Regions from separate parts of the Lysinibacillus sp. NPDC056232 genome, predicted to be linked through region 2. Evidence: riboswitches for the same ligand, from Rfam matches in the RefSeq annotation. Region 2 holds a riboswitch; the other holds the start of a gene.

Region 1 (8,365 bases), on a different contig from region 2:
CTAACAAATAATCAGAATCTACACTACCTGAGCAAAATGTTTTCTTACCTTCAAAAATGTAATGTTTGTCATGCTTCGTTGCCGTTAACTTAATATCAATAGGGTTAAAGGCATTGCCCCAAAATAAATTTCGTTGTACGGTTTCCGTATAATAACGCACTTTTTGCTCTTCATTTCCACATAAATGTGGCGTCGTTAAATTGACAAAATGATAACCAAAAATATGTGCTAGCGAGCTATCTACTCTAGCAAAAATACGCACAACCTGTAGGACATCAAGCCAATCACCTCCTAAACCACCATATTCAGTCGGAATTAAGAGTTTTAAAAGTCCACTTTCCCGTATTAAATCTCGCTCATTTTTAGCATTCCCCCCTGCTTGATCTCGCGTGACGGCTGTTTCCTTAAATTTTTGCGCAAGCGAAGTTGCAATTTCTTCAATCTTTTTAACTGTTTTTGTCGTCATTATTATACCTCCTGTTTTTAATATGTACGATTATATTTCAAGCATTGCTGAGCCATCCAAGTTCGAATATTTCGGAATACTATCATTGTTACAATCATGACAATGACACCTTTCACTAGATTGAATGGTAGAATCCCTAATACAATCATATCTGTTAAAGCATCCCCCTTCACAGGTTCCATTCCTAAAAATAAAGTGTACATTGGTAGGAAAAGCACATAATTCAGAAGGCTCATACCAACTGCCATCGAAGCTGTACCTGCAAGCAAACCAATGACAAGCCCCTTCCCACTTTGTATTTTTGAATAGAAGAAATACACCGGGATGATAAATAACACGCCTGTTGTAAAGTTGGCCATATGCCCTACCGGTACACCAGTCATGCTTCCTGACAATAACCAATCCAATATATTTTTTAATAGCTCCACTAAAATCCCTGCAACTGGTCCCATCGTCATTGCTGCTAATAAGGCCGGCACATCACTAAAATCTACCTGTAAGAAACTAGGAAACGGTGGTAACGGAAAATTAAATAACATCAATACAATTGATATACTACTCAGTACACCAATATTCATGAAATATCTTAATCTCAAATTGCTCACTCCTTTTTAAATCGCTACTAATTAAGAAAAACTTCAATCAGATGGGTATTCTTCATACCTACGGATCCTACGTTGAACCAATCGGGCTTTTACGGTCAGTTCAGTGCCCTTCTTACTGCCGTAAAACGGGGTCAAAAAAAACCACATATAAGCGTAGGAAAGATTCCTGCTTATGATGTGGCCTCCAGATTTCTAGTCAGCTGCGATTATTCGGTTTTTTTTGTGGAAATCTTTGCTTTTCAAGTCGATTAATTTGCACAATAACGCCATCTTGAATGGTGATATGCACCTCGCCAAATTGTAGATTTTGAATAGCATTGGCAATCACTTCTAATTTCTTGTCATCAATCTTTGCTGTTTGAGACATTCCGATACACCCCTTCTCATACTTTTTTGTACAAAAGAGGTCAACGCATCATGATGATTCGATGGACCCCCTTATCTGTCAGAAAACTCTGCTGGATTTGGCACCGATTCATATCGGTTGCCGAGGCTTCATTAGGCCAAGTCCCTCCGCTTCTCCTGATAAGGTATTACGTTTCTTGGAAATAATTCTATAATTCTGAAAACCTATTGTCAATATAAATATTACAAAACCTAGACGAATACTATGAAATTAAGCGAAATGGTTCATTTTGTCAGTAAAAGGGACGCAAAATTTATGAAGAAAGCTTGTGAAAGTTTTAGCCTGAGTTCCTCTTTTTCAGCGGATGTTTGGACACCCACTGAAAAGTAGCTTAAATCCGCATTCATCTCACACTTCTGCTGAAAGAAGTTAAATAACTTTATTGGGTTTTCTTAAATACCTGAGGTCCATAAAAAAACTGTGTAGACGCACTTTCCGTCTGCACAGTTTTTTTGCTAGCATAAATTGAATGATTTTTTTCATCGCTGATAGGGATGACTTCTTCGCTGATAGACATCGCACTCGCATAAGAGAGATTTAATGTTTTTGTAAGCATCCCATTAATGCTTTGGCTGTTTGTTCTTTGCCCATCACCTTAATGGGTTGTCCTTCAGCCGGTACGATCCAATGTGGCTCATCTCCACCATATAAAGACTGTGAGCTATTAGCTACCATAAATTGAGCATTGGCCGATTCCATCCGTAGACGTGCCCGGGACAGTAAAAATTCCTCATCATCCGTTGCCTCAAGTTTAAAGCCTACTAGAGTAACTTTCGGCTGCCACCCCTTTATTTGACCTAATACTTTAGGTGCCTTTTTAAAGTGGATGATAGGTGGCTCGTCAGATGGCATTTTACCGGTTTCCTCAAGTAAATTCCCAGATTGGTCATACACTTTGTCAATGAGCCAATCAGAACCTGCAGCCGCCATAACAACGATATCTATCTGTTCTTCCTGAACAGCATGTCGAACTTTCTCGCCTAAATCTTCAATGCCTTCAAATCCAATGGTACGCATTTTATCTTTATTCGTTGGAAGCTGTGCGAAATAACCATGCATATACAATACGTTTGCCCCAGCCGCTAGTGCCGCTTCAGCTAAATAACAGCCCATCGACCCTTTCGATAAATTCGTATGTCCACGCACACGATCCCATTTTTCAAGTGTTCCCCCACTTGTAATGAGTACGGTCTTACCTCGTAATGTCCCCATACACTCACCTTTTTTCTAATCAATTTCGCCTTGGCGTAATTGTAGCTGTCGCTTTGCTTTCGCTACAGAAAACATTTGCCGCTGACGCTTCGCTTTCGCGCAGATAAACAATGCGTCCGGATTTTGAATTGTGCCTAGGCCTGCACGAGGGCCGACACGATGTCGGTCATTTCGGTAATGCCACAGGACGTGGCGTTTTTACCGATGCAGGTCAGTTAGCCGTTTTCGCAGGATGAGAATATTTTAGGCTAACATCCTTGTATTCATCCCTTTGAAAATCCGTGACATCCGCCGGAGGCTTTGGGCCAACATGATGTTTTCTGTGCGAAAGCGCAGTGCTAACGTAGCGTCAGCAACATGATGTTGGTCACTCAGTCGTGTGTTGCTGTCGCTGCGCTTTCGCACAGATAAATTGCTACAGGACGTGGCGTTCTTAGACTGAGTTCCTCTATTTCAGTAGGTGTTTGGACACCCACTGAAAAAGTAATCAAAATTGCATTCATCTCTCCATCTTTAGAGGTGGGAATCTTCTGTACCTGCCGCTACGCTTTCGGTACAAAAAAGATCTGCTGAATGAAGATAAATATACAAATACTATTTTAACGTAATGCTATGTGATGCTTCAATGTTGTTTTTATAGCGCTTGTTGCTCTCCACTAAAAATTATTTCATATTTTGCTCTTTTAACCAGGAACTTAATATCTCCGCAAATTTCTTTGTTACTGGTGATGCTTGGTGATTCATAGCTAATCCAATTGTGCGATAGCCTCCTTGTTTTAAAGGTATGGCTTTTATCGTAGGTGGTAAGTTATTTATCACTAATTTCGGTAAAATACTAATTCCAAGCTGATGAGAAATCATCGAAATAATCCCTACCTCTTCCGATAATTCAAAGCGAATATTTGGCTTCACGTGATATTGCTCTAACAGGACTTTTACATCATTTGTCCCTTTATATGAAGTCATGATAAATGGCAAATCTTCTAGTTCAACAATATCAATTTCTGCTTTATCATAGAGTGGACTTTTATCGGAGACAATACACAGCAATGGATCTTGCTGTAGTTCAGTATACCGAAATTGCTTTGACTTTTGACCATTTAAAAATCCTGCATCCACCTCTCCACTCAATAGCCATTGTTCTATTTCATAATAATCTCCCTCACGTAATTCAACTTGTATACCAGGAAATTGATTTTCCATAATATGAACAATTTCTGGCATCCAGTTTGAAGAAATACTTGAAATCACACCAATTCGTACTTTCCCACGCGTAACGCCGAGTATATGTGCTGCTTCTTGCTGTAACAGTTCCTGTGCATCGAGGACATGCCTCATTGCCCTTAACATTGTATCTCCTTCACTTGTTAACGTGACACCCGCTCGACTTCTGTGAATGAGTGCAAAGCCGAAATCCTTTTCTAAGCTTGAAACAGCATGACTTACAGCAGATTGGGTTAATCCTAATGCCTCTGCTGCTTTTGTAAAGCTAGCTACCTCAGCCACTTTATTCAAAATCTCATATTTGACTAAACTCATTGTCTTGTCCTCGATATACATGAATTTTTTTAATACTGATTATTATAAACATTCGTTTTACTAATCACAATACAAGAGATATAGTAAATTTTAGGTTGAAAACTGTTTTAGTACACAGATTGTGGGTGAGCATAATGAGTATCCAAGGAAAAGCAAATTTATTAATGGTTATAGTAACAATGTTTTGGGGATTATCTTATACCTTTATGGTAATGGGGCTTGAAACAATGGCTGTTTATAATGTGGTGGCATTGCGTTGTATCATCGCATTTTTCGTAGCAGGTATCATCTTTTATAAACGTATAATTAAGGCCGATGCTAAAACTTTAAAATATGCGGCTATTCAAGGGTTTCTATTATTCATTGTGTTTGTTCTAAGCTTATTGGGACTAGAAACAACTTCGGTATCAAATGCTGGATTTATTTTAAGTCTAACAGTTATTTTAGTACCTATTTTCAGCAGTTTTATTGACAAAAAATTACCTTCAAGAGCCGTTAGCTTTGCGATTGTTTGCACAATGATTGGGATTACTGTTTTAACTGCTCATGGCTCATTTACCTTTCAAAAAGGGGATATTTTAGTAGCCATCGCAGCACTATGTTATTCGATTTATTTACTGTTAAACAGTACATTTACACGTAATGTTGAATCAATTTCATATGGCATTTACCAGCTCGGTTTTGCCGGGATTTATGCACTCGTGTTATCATTCATTTTCGAAACACCAACGCTTCCAAATACAACGACTTCTTGGATTGCTATTATAGGACTCGGTGTCATTTGTAGTGCTTTTTGCTTCGTAGGTCAAACTGTTGCACAACAGTTTACTTCTGCTACACATACAGGACTAATATTTTCCTTAGAACCAATTTTTGCAGCGATGTTTGCCATGATGTTTATTGGTGAAGGAATAACGATAAAAGTATTAATAGGTGGAAGCTTTATTCTAATTGGTAACCTTGTTGCGCAATTAGAGCATCTTCATGTATTACGCTTTATTAAAAAACATGATGACGAAAAAGCTATACATTAATTATGTTTAAATTCGCACTCTACAAACAAACAGAGTGATGCATTTGCACTCACTCTGTTTGTTTTATATTTAGTAACGCTCCGTGTGTTCAAGAAGAAACTCTCCCTGTTACAGTGAATCAGGGAGAATAGCAATCATCCTTATATATATTATGTCGTCATAGGTTCAATTGATGGCTCAGCAAATACTACGATGACACCTTGTTCTACGAGATGAGCATAGTAAGCTGTTTGTCCCTCTGTAAGATCAAATCGCTTTAATCCTTCCTTCACAGCCGATTCACCGGTAAACCAAGACTTAAATTGATCCACCCAATTCCCTACCTCATGTGTTTTAACATTAGCATCCCATTCTACACCTTCAAATTTGTTTGGATCCTTTGCAATAACATGAATGTCCTCTATTTGATATGCTTCTAATCGCATACTTTCTAAAATATGAAGCATTTCTTCCCTTGTATGGGCCACTTCAATTTGTGGGTTTTGTTCATTTATCATGCTCAATTCCTCCTAACTTATATGGCTTACTAGGTATCTACCCTTCCTATTCAAGAATAAACATATTTTGTCCATTCTTCTCCGAACTGTAATATATGTTATATCTTCGTGATATATGTTACTTTTATGAAACTTCAAAAAATAGGCAACGGAAGTTTTAAAAAAATTCCCATTACCTATCATTTTTAGTTGGTTTTTAGTGCCCGAGGAAGGCCTTCAACATCCATGTATGCTTTTCAAGGGACTGGTACATAGCATTTAGTATATCCTCTGTTCGATCGTCCCCTTCCTCTGCCGCAAGCTCCATTGTTGAATTTAAAGCTTTCATAAGTTTTTGGAAATCGGCAATGGTTGTAGCCACCATTTCCTCTGTCGTCTCATTCCCTGTCGCTTCCGCTATACAGGACAGTTCAAGATGTTCTTTTAACGTAGCAACTGGTTTGCCATCCTTAGAAAGAATACGTTCTGCAATTTCATCTAGATTTAACGTTGTTTCATTATATAATTCTTCAAATTTTGCATGTAGTGTAAAGAAGGCATTTCCCGTAACATACCAATGATAATTGTGCAATTTCGTATAAAGTACAGACCATGTAGCGACAAGTTTATTCAATTGTTTGTTTAAGTTTTGTGTCATTATTTCTCCTCCAATGTGCCCGTTGTTCTAGCCATTAGTATGCGTTGCAAAGTGTATTAGCTATACGCCATTTTTCCCATTGACACTAATTTGTAATACAAAACTAAATTCTTTCTACTTTAGGCTACTCACTTTTCCGCGTGAAATTTTGCTCTACGACGGGAGCACTTGAGCAGCCCTCGCTACAAATGCAGTTCCTAAGAAAATTCACACAGATGGATTTTATCAATTGGACACTATAAAAAAACTAATTTGGGATTGTCTTTTTTACCTCTCTACACAATTAGAATACTTCGATTTCTTACGCATTTCCCTTATTTTTTCTACTGGAAGCTTTGCAACTTCAGCAATCCATTCGTCTTCAGCACCCTTTTCAAACAAACCAACAATTATTTGTTTCATACCACGTTCGATTCCTTGCTCGATTCCTTGCTCGATTCCTTGCTCAATGCCCTCCTGCCTTTCTAATTCCAATACTCCAGCAAGTGTCGGTGGTAAATCTTCTTTATATAAATGCAACATTTCTTCCTCCCCTCTAATTTCCTCTTTCACATCTCTTATAAGCTGCTCAGACATCACTCTTGGTAGCTTCAATAAATAATTTCAACATTAGTGCATCAGTGTCTAGATCTAAATACTTTTTAATTATTTATGTTCCTTACGGATTTCCTTTATCTTTGTCACTGGAAGCTTCGAAACCTCTGCAATCCATTCGTCTTCAGCGCCCTTTTCAATCAACCCAATAATTATTTGTTTCATGCCTTGTTCGATTCCTTCCTGCCTCTCTAATTCCAATACTCCAGCAAGTGTCGGTGGTAAATCTTCTTTATTTAGATGCAACATTTCTTCCTCCCCTTTAAGCTCAGCTTTTACGTCCTTTACAAGCTGCTCTGATATAGATTTTGGTAGTTTCAATAAGTAATCAATAAAGTAAAGTAGCGCATTTATTTCTGTTCGTTCAACATTATTTAATGACCACACTTCTCTTAAGAGAGCTCTTTTATATGCACTACGAAGGCTCATTTCTTTATTAGTTCGATTCATATAAATTGAAGCTAGTAACGCTTTACTAAGTAGCTTCGGCGATTTCTTCAATTCTTCTTCATCAAAGTCTGACACAACAAACTTATTAAAAGTGTACATAATTTCTGTACCATAATACTTTTCATGATACCGATTCGTGCTTTTTGTACTCTTATTCGTGAAAATAGCAATAGATACAACCTTCTTACCATATCGATCACTGATTCGATAAAAGTACTCAAACATACGCTTCGCAAAATGCTCTTCATCTACAGCTTGTACTTCCGTATGAATAAGGATCCATTGCTCCTCTCCCCCTTTAAGATGAACTTTCGCAATTTGGTCAGCTACTTTGCGCCCTTGACGATGCTCAATAATTTCTTTGAAAAGCTCCTGTTGCAAAAACTCTACTTGCTTTGAAAAATCCACTTCTGCGTGTAACTCTGGCAAAAAGAACAACAAAAAATCTTCAAACAAATCCGCAATTAACTTCTTCCATAAATTATCTTGATTTACTTGACTAAGCTTATACACATCTGGTTTCTCCAAAACTAGCTGCATTATAACTTCATTACCTCCTTCCTTTAAATCCATTATACCCAGCAAGAACATAAGTTTCCATATCGTTATTCTATTTTTAAAAATATTAAAACTATTCTCTATAATTATTTCACTTTCCGAAATAGTTTCGTTATAATTGAGACACTTACACATAAGGGGTGTTGATTGATGGAAGTAATACAGTTACGAAAAGATGTACCCGTAGAAGAAACGTGGAATTTAAAAGATTTATTTAAAAATGATGCGGATTTTGAGCCTGTCTTAGCTCAGCTTATAGAGGATGCGCTAGGCTTTGAACGCAAGTACCAAGGTACAATTACGAATGCACAAAAAGTAATTGAAGTTTTAACAGCATTTGAAGAATTACAAAAAAGCATTGTCCCTA
Region 2 (8,365 bases):
TGAAATTCTTTAATAATAAGAAGTCTAAGTTTAATAATTAGTTAAGTTGCAGCAAGTTTCGGTAATAGGCAAAGAAAGAACGTGAGAACTCACTCAAATGTTCTTTCTTTTTTCGCTATTGGCCTCGCAAAAGAAAAGTTAGGGGGGATTTATATTGTCCTTGACTACAAATAAGAAAAAGTTAAGTGAATCCGGAGTTCTAGGTCCATTGAGTAATGCATTTTTATGTAGCATTAGTATATGGAATGTTATTCGTTTCTTTAATGCTCGTAACAGGCAAAGAGCTTACAATTAATGTTCTAGCTATACCAGCTTTAATTTTATTTTTGGTTGTTAGAGTTACTGAATATTTTGTGACGAGAGGCGGAAAAAAAGGATACTCCTCAACGGATGATTGTAGGGGCATTTGTTATCGCTTCTCTTACTGCGATAGGTATGGCGGTTATTTTAAATTAAAGGTGTGCTCTATTACTAGGAAGCTGTATTAAAAAGTGCTTTATTTACAGGGACATATAGTAAAGTAATCTAAAGGAAAAAGGAGAATAAAGGTGACGCCTAAAATATTAAGAAACTATGTTTGCTACTTACGTTTCCGAGGTGTGGACATGTGAAGAGAAACTATATTGCTATTATTAGTTTGGTGATTGCATTTATTTTAGGGATTCCGTTTAAATGGATTCAGTATAAAGGATCAGAAGATGTATCTATTCTTCAAATAACAGATTTAGGGATTGATAATTTATTTTTTGATTTTATTTTATTAGGCTTAAATACTTTAATAATTTATTTAGTAAAAATGCGGGTTAAATGATGCGTGAAAGGTTGTGATATGGATGTCAAAGTGATATTGGTTTGGCGATTACTCATTATCTTAGTATTAGTGATATTACTTATGAGTAAGGTTATTTCGCTATCACCCTTCATAGCTATTATTTAGGCACATACCCAACGCTTTATTTGCGAGTAATTTGGTATGTCATGTTTTTCCGCTAATAATTTATAACCTAAAGGACCTTTCATATATTCATTAACCACATTTATTTTGAATTCTTCACTGTATTTCACCATAAAAAACACCCCTAAGGTTAGATTTTTGACTCTAACTTTAGGGGTGCAGGACCATATGGCCATACCTATTGAGCTTTTTAATTCGTCTCATAATTCTCAGGTTTTATTACTAAACAATATTCAAAAGAGAATTTAAATTAACGCTTTACCGAATGCTTCTACAACATCTTCCCCATCTAAGTTTGAGATTGGTTTATCCATTGCAACACTTATCAAGTTCAGTAACGATTTTGCTCTTTTGATAAAATATTCTTCGAAATTATCATTTTTCAAATCTTCAATACTAATTAAATGTGTTTCAAGATAATTATTTAGATTTTTTTCAGTTACTCGATTATCAATTATAATTTTTTGAGAATATTTACTTGGTGCAGAACCACCAATTCCTCGATTTGTTTTAGCAAATAATGGGGTTTTATTCACAACGGAATTCCATTTTCGTTTTTCTAACTTGTTATCCTCACAATATTTACGAGGGAATATATGATGTATATCTGTACTTTCATCTAAAAATGTAGTAAAGTCCATTGAGCTACCTGTAATGAAGTCTAAACAACCCTTTTTTAGTATTAGTGCATTTACTCCTTTATACGCAGCACTTAACCGAGATTGTAAAGAAAGTAATCTGGTAGGTTGGAAGTATGCTCGTTGTACAGTATCTGGTTCTTTTCCTCCATCAATCCATTCCATCATTCCAGAAACATCCGTAGCAAATCTAGTTTCATTTGCTCCTCCATACATCTCACCAAATACACCACACCAATACCAACTAGATATTTTTTGTTTCACTGTGCTATCCTGTGCTTTGCTTTTAAGTACCGTGAACATAACCGATAATGGGATTAATTGAGTACTGTATGGTAAATCACGTGCAGTAAAAATCCGTTGTTCCTTCAAAAAGTTAGCCGCTTGAATAAAGCCTTCCATTAAATCCTCTGAATACTTTTGATATTTCTCTAAGGTTAGTTTTAAAACATCACGTTTTTTACAACTTATTGCTTCCCCACCATTTTTACGAACATAATAGCGATCTAAAAGCGTTATCGCAGTTAAAAAATCTGATGAAGATACTACTTTTAGTAGTGCTTGATCTTGATTTGCATACGATAAAGCAGACAAATCGATCATTTTTTTCATTCGTTCTTCCCAATCTTTTCGAAGTTCAAAATTATCTGCAGCAAAAGTAGCTGTTACCAATTCAAAAACAGTTAACGAGACTCCGCCAGTATTTACATTTTCAAAAACTTGGCAAACGGCATCTTTAGGTGTATTTTTTCCTAAAGTAATAACTGGCACTTTATACGTTTGAATTGGTACTAGTACTTCTTTGTTAAATTCTATATAATCTTGAAAGATTAAAGGGTCGTAATTATAGAATTTTTGATACTCACTCATCCACATCATGCATTCCACAGAATCATAGACAATGTTTAATGGAAACATTTTATTAGCAAATTCTTTCTCTCGCGTACTAACATCTAGCTCTATATCTCGCCCAAAATTTGTTCGGATAATTTTATCTTCTGGAACAGAAATTACTGCATCTACACGGTCCGTTGTACTATTCAAGCTTTTTTCAATATCTAAATAATAATAGCGTTGGATTTCTTTATTTTTTTCAGTACGCGTTTGTACCGGTTTTCTCGAATATAAAGAGTTAAAAATTGACGTCATCCTTTGCTGTCCATCCAAGACTAAAATTTCTGGACTATCTGCTGCATTAGCACCTGTAAACGGGCGATATTTAAAACGAATTTCACCATTTTCACTAAACTCCAAAAACATCAATGCTCCAACAGGGTATGCATTTGAAATACTTGCGATTAATGCTTTTATACGATGATCATCCCAAACCCATCCACGCTGGAAATCTGGTAGTTGAATTTGTCCATTCTCTATATTTTTTAAAATATCTACAATTGCTGTATCATTTGACTTAAATGTGCTACTCATTTTAATCTCCTTTTTTCATCTTATTATATCTTTCTTAAAAATAACTTGATTTCCCAATTGAATTGATTGAGTTTTGTAACCAGCGTCAACCCAAGAGTGCGCTTGTGTATGAGAACCAATATTATTACTCCACCAAGCAGAATATTTATATGCTGAGTCGGGAAGTTTAAAACCTAAAATCATTTCGATATTTCCAAAAGAAAGTGTAATACACTCTGAACCATTTGATTTTAAAAATTGTTGTAGTTGCAAATACTTTTCCCCACGCATTATATCCCTCCTCCGGTATTAAATCACACAAACTCTAAATGTGGACGCTTCCCTTACATAAAAGGTAAATGTTTCACGTAATTATTTCCTATATTTATGGCTGACTTCAAGACCAATAAAACACTCAGGATGTGTTCTTTCTTCCAATAAGCTGTTTAATCTCCAATTCTACTTCTTATCAAAACGCCCTAAAAATGGCATTAAATTATATTTTTTCCTTATACCTATATTATACATAATATTAAGTCCCACATCTTATACAATTATCGTAAAATAAAAATATAGATTTTTTATATTAATACAAAGGAATGACTCACTTGCAAATACCTACTTATGAACAATTTATGTATCCCTTTTTAGACTATCTAAAAGATGAAAATGAGCATACATTAAAAGAATTGTATGAATTTTTACCTCACTATTTCAATTTATCAGAAGAACAAGTAGAAGAACTTCTCCCTAGTGGAAATCAAACAGTTGTCGTTAATCGAATAGGTTGGGCACGTACTTATCTTAAAAATGCCGGTCTAATAAGTAGTCCAAAACGTGCTGTATTTAAAATTACATCCGAAGGCTTAAAACTTCTTAAAGATTCGTCTGATAAAGAAATCAATCAGAAAGTATTAGAACGTTATCCTCAATTTTTAGCATTTAAAAATCGTACAAAACCTTCCACAGATTCTGATATACAAACAGTTATTTCTGAGGATTCCAGGACCCCCTTAGAAATTATGAATGAAAACGATCAAATCTTAAAGCAATCATTGCAAACCGAACTATTAGAAAAAATTATGGAATGCTCTCCTCAATTCTTTGAGCAATTAATTGTAAAATTAATCGTAGCAATGGGTTACGGAGGATCGATTTCTGATGCTGGGAAGCGGTAGGAAAATCTGGTGATGGTGGAATCGATGGCATTGTGAAAGAAGACATCTTGGGGTTAGATAAAATCTACTTACAGGGAAAACGTTGGACAAATCCAGTTTCAAGACCTGATATCCAAGCATTTGTAGGAAGCTTAGTAGGCTTTAAAGCTAACAAAGGGATTTATATCACTACATCTCGTTTTACAAAAGAAGCAATTACATATTCCGAGAGTATCGATAAATCATTAATATTAATTGATGGAATGAAACTTACTGAGCTCATGTTTTTATACAATGTAGGTGTATCGAATGTACAGATCTTTACAATAAAGCGTATGGATTTAGACTTTTTTGAGGAAGGTTTATAACCCGGAGGCAAAATGCAGCAAGCTTATTTGAAGTTTGCTGCATTTTTTAAGATATATCGAGTCTTTCTTATGTAGAGAAAAATCCTATTCTTTATCGTCAAGTATAGGAGAATTTATTTTGAAGTTTAATAATTCATTTATTGTTTTCTACTCGTGTGCCATATACATCAATTGTTGATGGAATATATGCATACTTACGTGTCAACAAATCATTTACTGAGTTATAACTACTAAAGTCATTATCTATTTCCATTTTCATCTCACTTTTCTTGCCTACACCATATACACGTACTAGCCACATTTCATCCTTATACTGAATAATTTTTTCCAATTCAGGATAAGAAATTGAGTAGACTGCACTTGTATTTGTTGATGTTGTACCCTTAACTTTAATTTTTATTGGTTTTGGAGGAGACTGTGGCTGTAAATAATCAAATGCTGTAATATCGTATCCTAATCCATCACCTTGCGTTTGCTCTACATGCTCTACCTGTTCTCCGTATTTTTCACCGAATACTTCTATTACTTTCTTTTTCACATATTCAAATACTTTTTGCTCTGCAGTATCACCAATTTTTTTACGTTTTTTCAAGTCTTTTTGTAGCTTTTTTCTAACTCTAGACTCTCCCTGCTCGTAACTAGAAGTCGCAAACATTTCCTCGTTAATTTCACCATCTTCTATTAGTTCTGCTTCAGGGCTATCTTCGTTAAAAAAGTTGTCAAACAAGCTAGCCCAAGCTTTAGGACAGGGAAATAAGTAAGCCTGATTCCCTCGTCCATTTTCTTGAAAGGCTGAATATTTTTGCGGACGATCAGATTCCATATCTCCCCAAACATCTCTAATCATAATTGGACGTTCTAAAATTGTGTAATCTACATCCACCTTATATCCTTCATCTGACCATAGATTTTTCTCCTGTAGCTCATGCGGTTGTTCTGCAATATAACAATCTGACGTTGCTATACCTACCGCTCGAATTGCTTGATCATAACAGCTGTAAATTTTATTTCCAGCCTTAATTGTAGCCATTCGTTCGTACGCATGATTACTATTTCCATTTTTGTTTTTTTGAGGGGACCACATATATCCTCCGATGATTTCTTCTTCGTGTGTAGCATTTTGCATTACAATAAAATTACTCATATGTTCACCCTTAGTTTCAGGAAACGTTCCATTTCAATTTTAATATTTTTTGAATTTTGTATTTTTACTATAATTTATGATTATTACATTGTCAAAAAGTTCATTAATAGATGAATAATCTTAAACGTTTATAGTTTGGCTCTATTTATGATTACGGGCAGTGTGTTTTTAATTACGAGAGATTAAAGACACTAAATTTCACGAAGATTTAAAGCTTCTCTCATTTTGCCGTGGTAGCCTTAAAGTAAAGTAAACTTTTTTGAGAAAATGTACTTTGATGTCGTTTTGAAATTCAGTTTGATTAAAAATAAGTTGCAAATATAGATGTTTTATTATAACATTTTATTATTGTACAAAAAATAATATGTTTTTCTTCTTATCAAGAGAGATGGAGGGACTGGCCCTATGAAATCTCGGCAGCGGAACTTTGTGAGTAAGTTACTGTGCCAAATCCAGCAAGCAATGGCTTGATAGATAAGAGGAGTGTTTTATAGATATAAGACCTCTTCTTGTTATTTCAAGAAGAGGTCTTTTTTAGGAAGAGAATGGACAAAGACGTATCCATTTTTAATTTTTGGAGGTAGAACAATGAAGAAAGAGAATCCATGGGCGTTAATCCCATTTGTTGTTTTTTTGGTTTTATTTATTGGTTCAGGGGTTATTACAGGTGATTTTTACGCCTTCCCTGTCATTGTAGCCATTGCCATTTCGGGCGCTGTGGCTCTGGCGATGAATCGAAAAGAATCGTTTTCGCAAAAGGTTGATATTTTTTGTAAAGGCGCAGGAAATTTAAATGTCATGCTGATGGTTGTTATTTTTCTATTGGCTGGAGCCTTTTCAGAGGTAGCAAAAGGCATGGGGGCAGTGGACTCCACTGTTAACTTTGCTCTGTCAGTCATTCCGCCAAACTTACTTGTCGTAGGCTTGTTCATCATTGCCTGCTTTATCTCCCTATCAATGGGTACTTCGGTAGGAACAATTGTTGCACTGGCACCAATTGGAGTTGGGATCAGCGAGCATACCGACTTTTCCATGGCTTTAGTAATGGCAGCGATTGTTGGCGGTTCGATGTTTGGCGATAATTTATCCTTTATTTCAGATACAACCATCACTGCCGTTCGTTCACAAGGTGCACAAATGAAGGATAAATTTAAGGTGAATTTTTGGATTGTGTTGCCGGCAGCTATTGTAACGAGCATTATTTTAGGGGTTATCACAATGGGTGAAACGGCGACACAAGTAGAGCATTTAAGCTATAGCTGGGTAAAAATTGTTCCCTATGTTTTGGTTATTATTTTTGCGCTAGTAGGAATGAATGTTTTCCTTGTCCTTGCATTTGGGATTGTTCTCGCCGGGGCTGTTGGCTTAGCGGATGGTAGCTATCAGTTAATGGACCTTTTTCAAAAGATTGGCGAAGGAATGTCAGGCATGTATGAAATGGCATTTCTCGCGATCTTAATAGCTGGAATGGTGGAGATTATTAAGCTTAACGGGGGAATTGACTTCCTACTTCACCTTGCCACACGAAGAATTAAATCAAAAAAGGGTGCTGAATTCGGGATTGCCGGCCTTGTGAGTCTTACTAATTTCTCTACTGCCAATAATACAATTGCTATTTTAATTGCTGGTCCACTTGCAAAAAATATTGCTGATCAGTATGGGATTGAGCCGAGAAAGTCCGCAAGTATATTAGATATTTTCTCCTGTACGATCCAAGGTCTTCTGCCATATGGGGCCCAATTCCTGGCAGCCGCAAGTGTAGCTGGAATATCGCCAGTGAGCATGCTGCAATACTCTTTTTACCCGATTTTGATAGGAATTTGTGGGATTATCGCTATCCTTAGTGGATACCCGAAACCAAAGAAAGTCTGAACTTCATTACTTTAAAGTGACGGGTGTAGCTTTTAAAAATATTGATTTTACATTGAAATAATCCAATTGTTTTGAAAGAAAGATTAATCAAAACGATTGGATTTTTTATTTGAGGTTATTCTTCTTTGTAATAAATTTCGATAAAAATCTTAAAAAGGTTGATTAAATTCACCTGTACCTTTAATCTCCACAGTTTCCTAACTTTTATCAATTAGTCTTTAACAAATAGGGCCAGGAGTTCAACTCCCGTTCACTATTCCAAATCTCAAAAATTATTAATATAACTGCGTTTCACATCCAATCTATGTATAGAGACAGCGGGAGTCGAACCGGCGTCTCCTAAAAGCGCTGTTTTATCAGTATTTATAAGGGCTTTTAGCTATTCTTGAAAATCTCTGACCTAGTTTTGACCAAGGTTTTGAAAAACACCTTACGGAGGCAAGTTTTTATAAATTGTTATATACATTTTCAATTTATCGCGACATATTGTTTATTAAATTAATCTTTTGCACTGTTACATAGCTAATAAAAACTTGAAAATAGAGTTTTAATCTTCAGAATAAATGCGTAATACTTTATAAATTATCAATAACTGCTTTATATTCACTTTTAAGTAAAGTATTTTTATATTTATGATATTTTTTTATATACTCTTTGAAAACCATTTGTTCAATTGGGTTTTTTATTTCTTCTAATATACTTAAATATAGAGCTTGTTGAATAGAATTACTTAATATCTTTATATCAGACTTTAAAAGGTTATTTCTCGCTACATTTGGCATAATTGATTTATTGTATATATTTAACTTAAATTTTAGTTTATT

Evidence for each region. Region 2 has a riboswitch for S-adenosylmethionine ahead of ACFCYJ_RS14265 (Na+/H+ antiporter NhaC family protein). Riboswitches for the same ligand answer to the same signal wherever they lie in the genome.
Region 1: linked by a shared signal. The riboswitch ahead of ACFCYJ_RS05520 (YezD family protein) and the one ahead of ACFCYJ_RS14265 (Na+/H+ antiporter NhaC family protein) in region 2 are both predicted to bind S-adenosylmethionine.

Annotation. Positions count from the first base shown of each region.
Region 1 is NZ_JBHJTF010000005.1:14,060-22,424, reverse strand. Features, by position in the region: gene ACFCYJ_RS05530 (acyl-CoA dehydrogenase family protein) at 1-466, opposite strand, end outside; gene ACFCYJ_RS05525 (ECF transporter S component) at 484-1,071, opposite strand; gene ACFCYJ_RS05520 (YezD family protein) at 1,268-1,438, opposite strand; SAM riboswitch class I at 1,507-1,603, opposite strand; gene ACFCYJ_RS05515 (phosphopantothenoylcysteine decarboxylase domain-containing protein) at 2,015-2,689, opposite strand; gene ACFCYJ_RS05510 (hypothetical protein) at 3,061-3,192, opposite strand; gene ACFCYJ_RS05505 (LysR family transcriptional regulator) at 3,353-4,228, opposite strand; gene ACFCYJ_RS05500 (DMT family transporter) at 4,363-5,262, shown strand; gene ACFCYJ_RS05495 (general stress protein) at 5,412-5,759, opposite strand; gene ACFCYJ_RS05490 (Dps family protein) at 5,956-6,396, opposite strand; gene ACFCYJ_RS05485 (hypothetical protein) at 6,664-6,990, opposite strand; gene ACFCYJ_RS05480 (RpnC/YadD family protein) at 7,042-8,013, opposite strand; gene pepF (oligoendopeptidase F) at 8,149-8,365, shown strand, end outside.
Region 2 is NZ_JBHJTF010000018.1:928-9,292, reverse strand. Features, by position in the region: gene ACFCYJ_RS14300 (hypothetical protein) at 608-811, shown strand; gene ACFCYJ_RS14295 (helix-turn-helix domain-containing protein) at 934-1,068, opposite strand; gene ACFCYJ_RS14290 (GmrSD restriction endonuclease domain-containing protein) at 1,201-3,021, opposite strand; gene ACFCYJ_RS14285 (DUF7662 domain-containing protein) at 3,037-3,291, opposite strand; gene ACFCYJ_RS14280 (winged helix-turn-helix domain-containing protein) at 3,609-4,178, shown strand; gene ACFCYJ_RS14275 (restriction endonuclease) at 4,211-4,525, shown strand; gene ACFCYJ_RS14270 (protein NO VEIN domain-containing protein) at 4,659-5,669, opposite strand; SAM riboswitch class I at 6,043-6,150, shown strand; gene ACFCYJ_RS14265 (Na+/H+ antiporter NhaC family protein) at 6,258-7,541, shown strand; partial or broken gene ACFCYJ_RS14260 (hypothetical protein) at 8,117-8,365, opposite strand, start outside.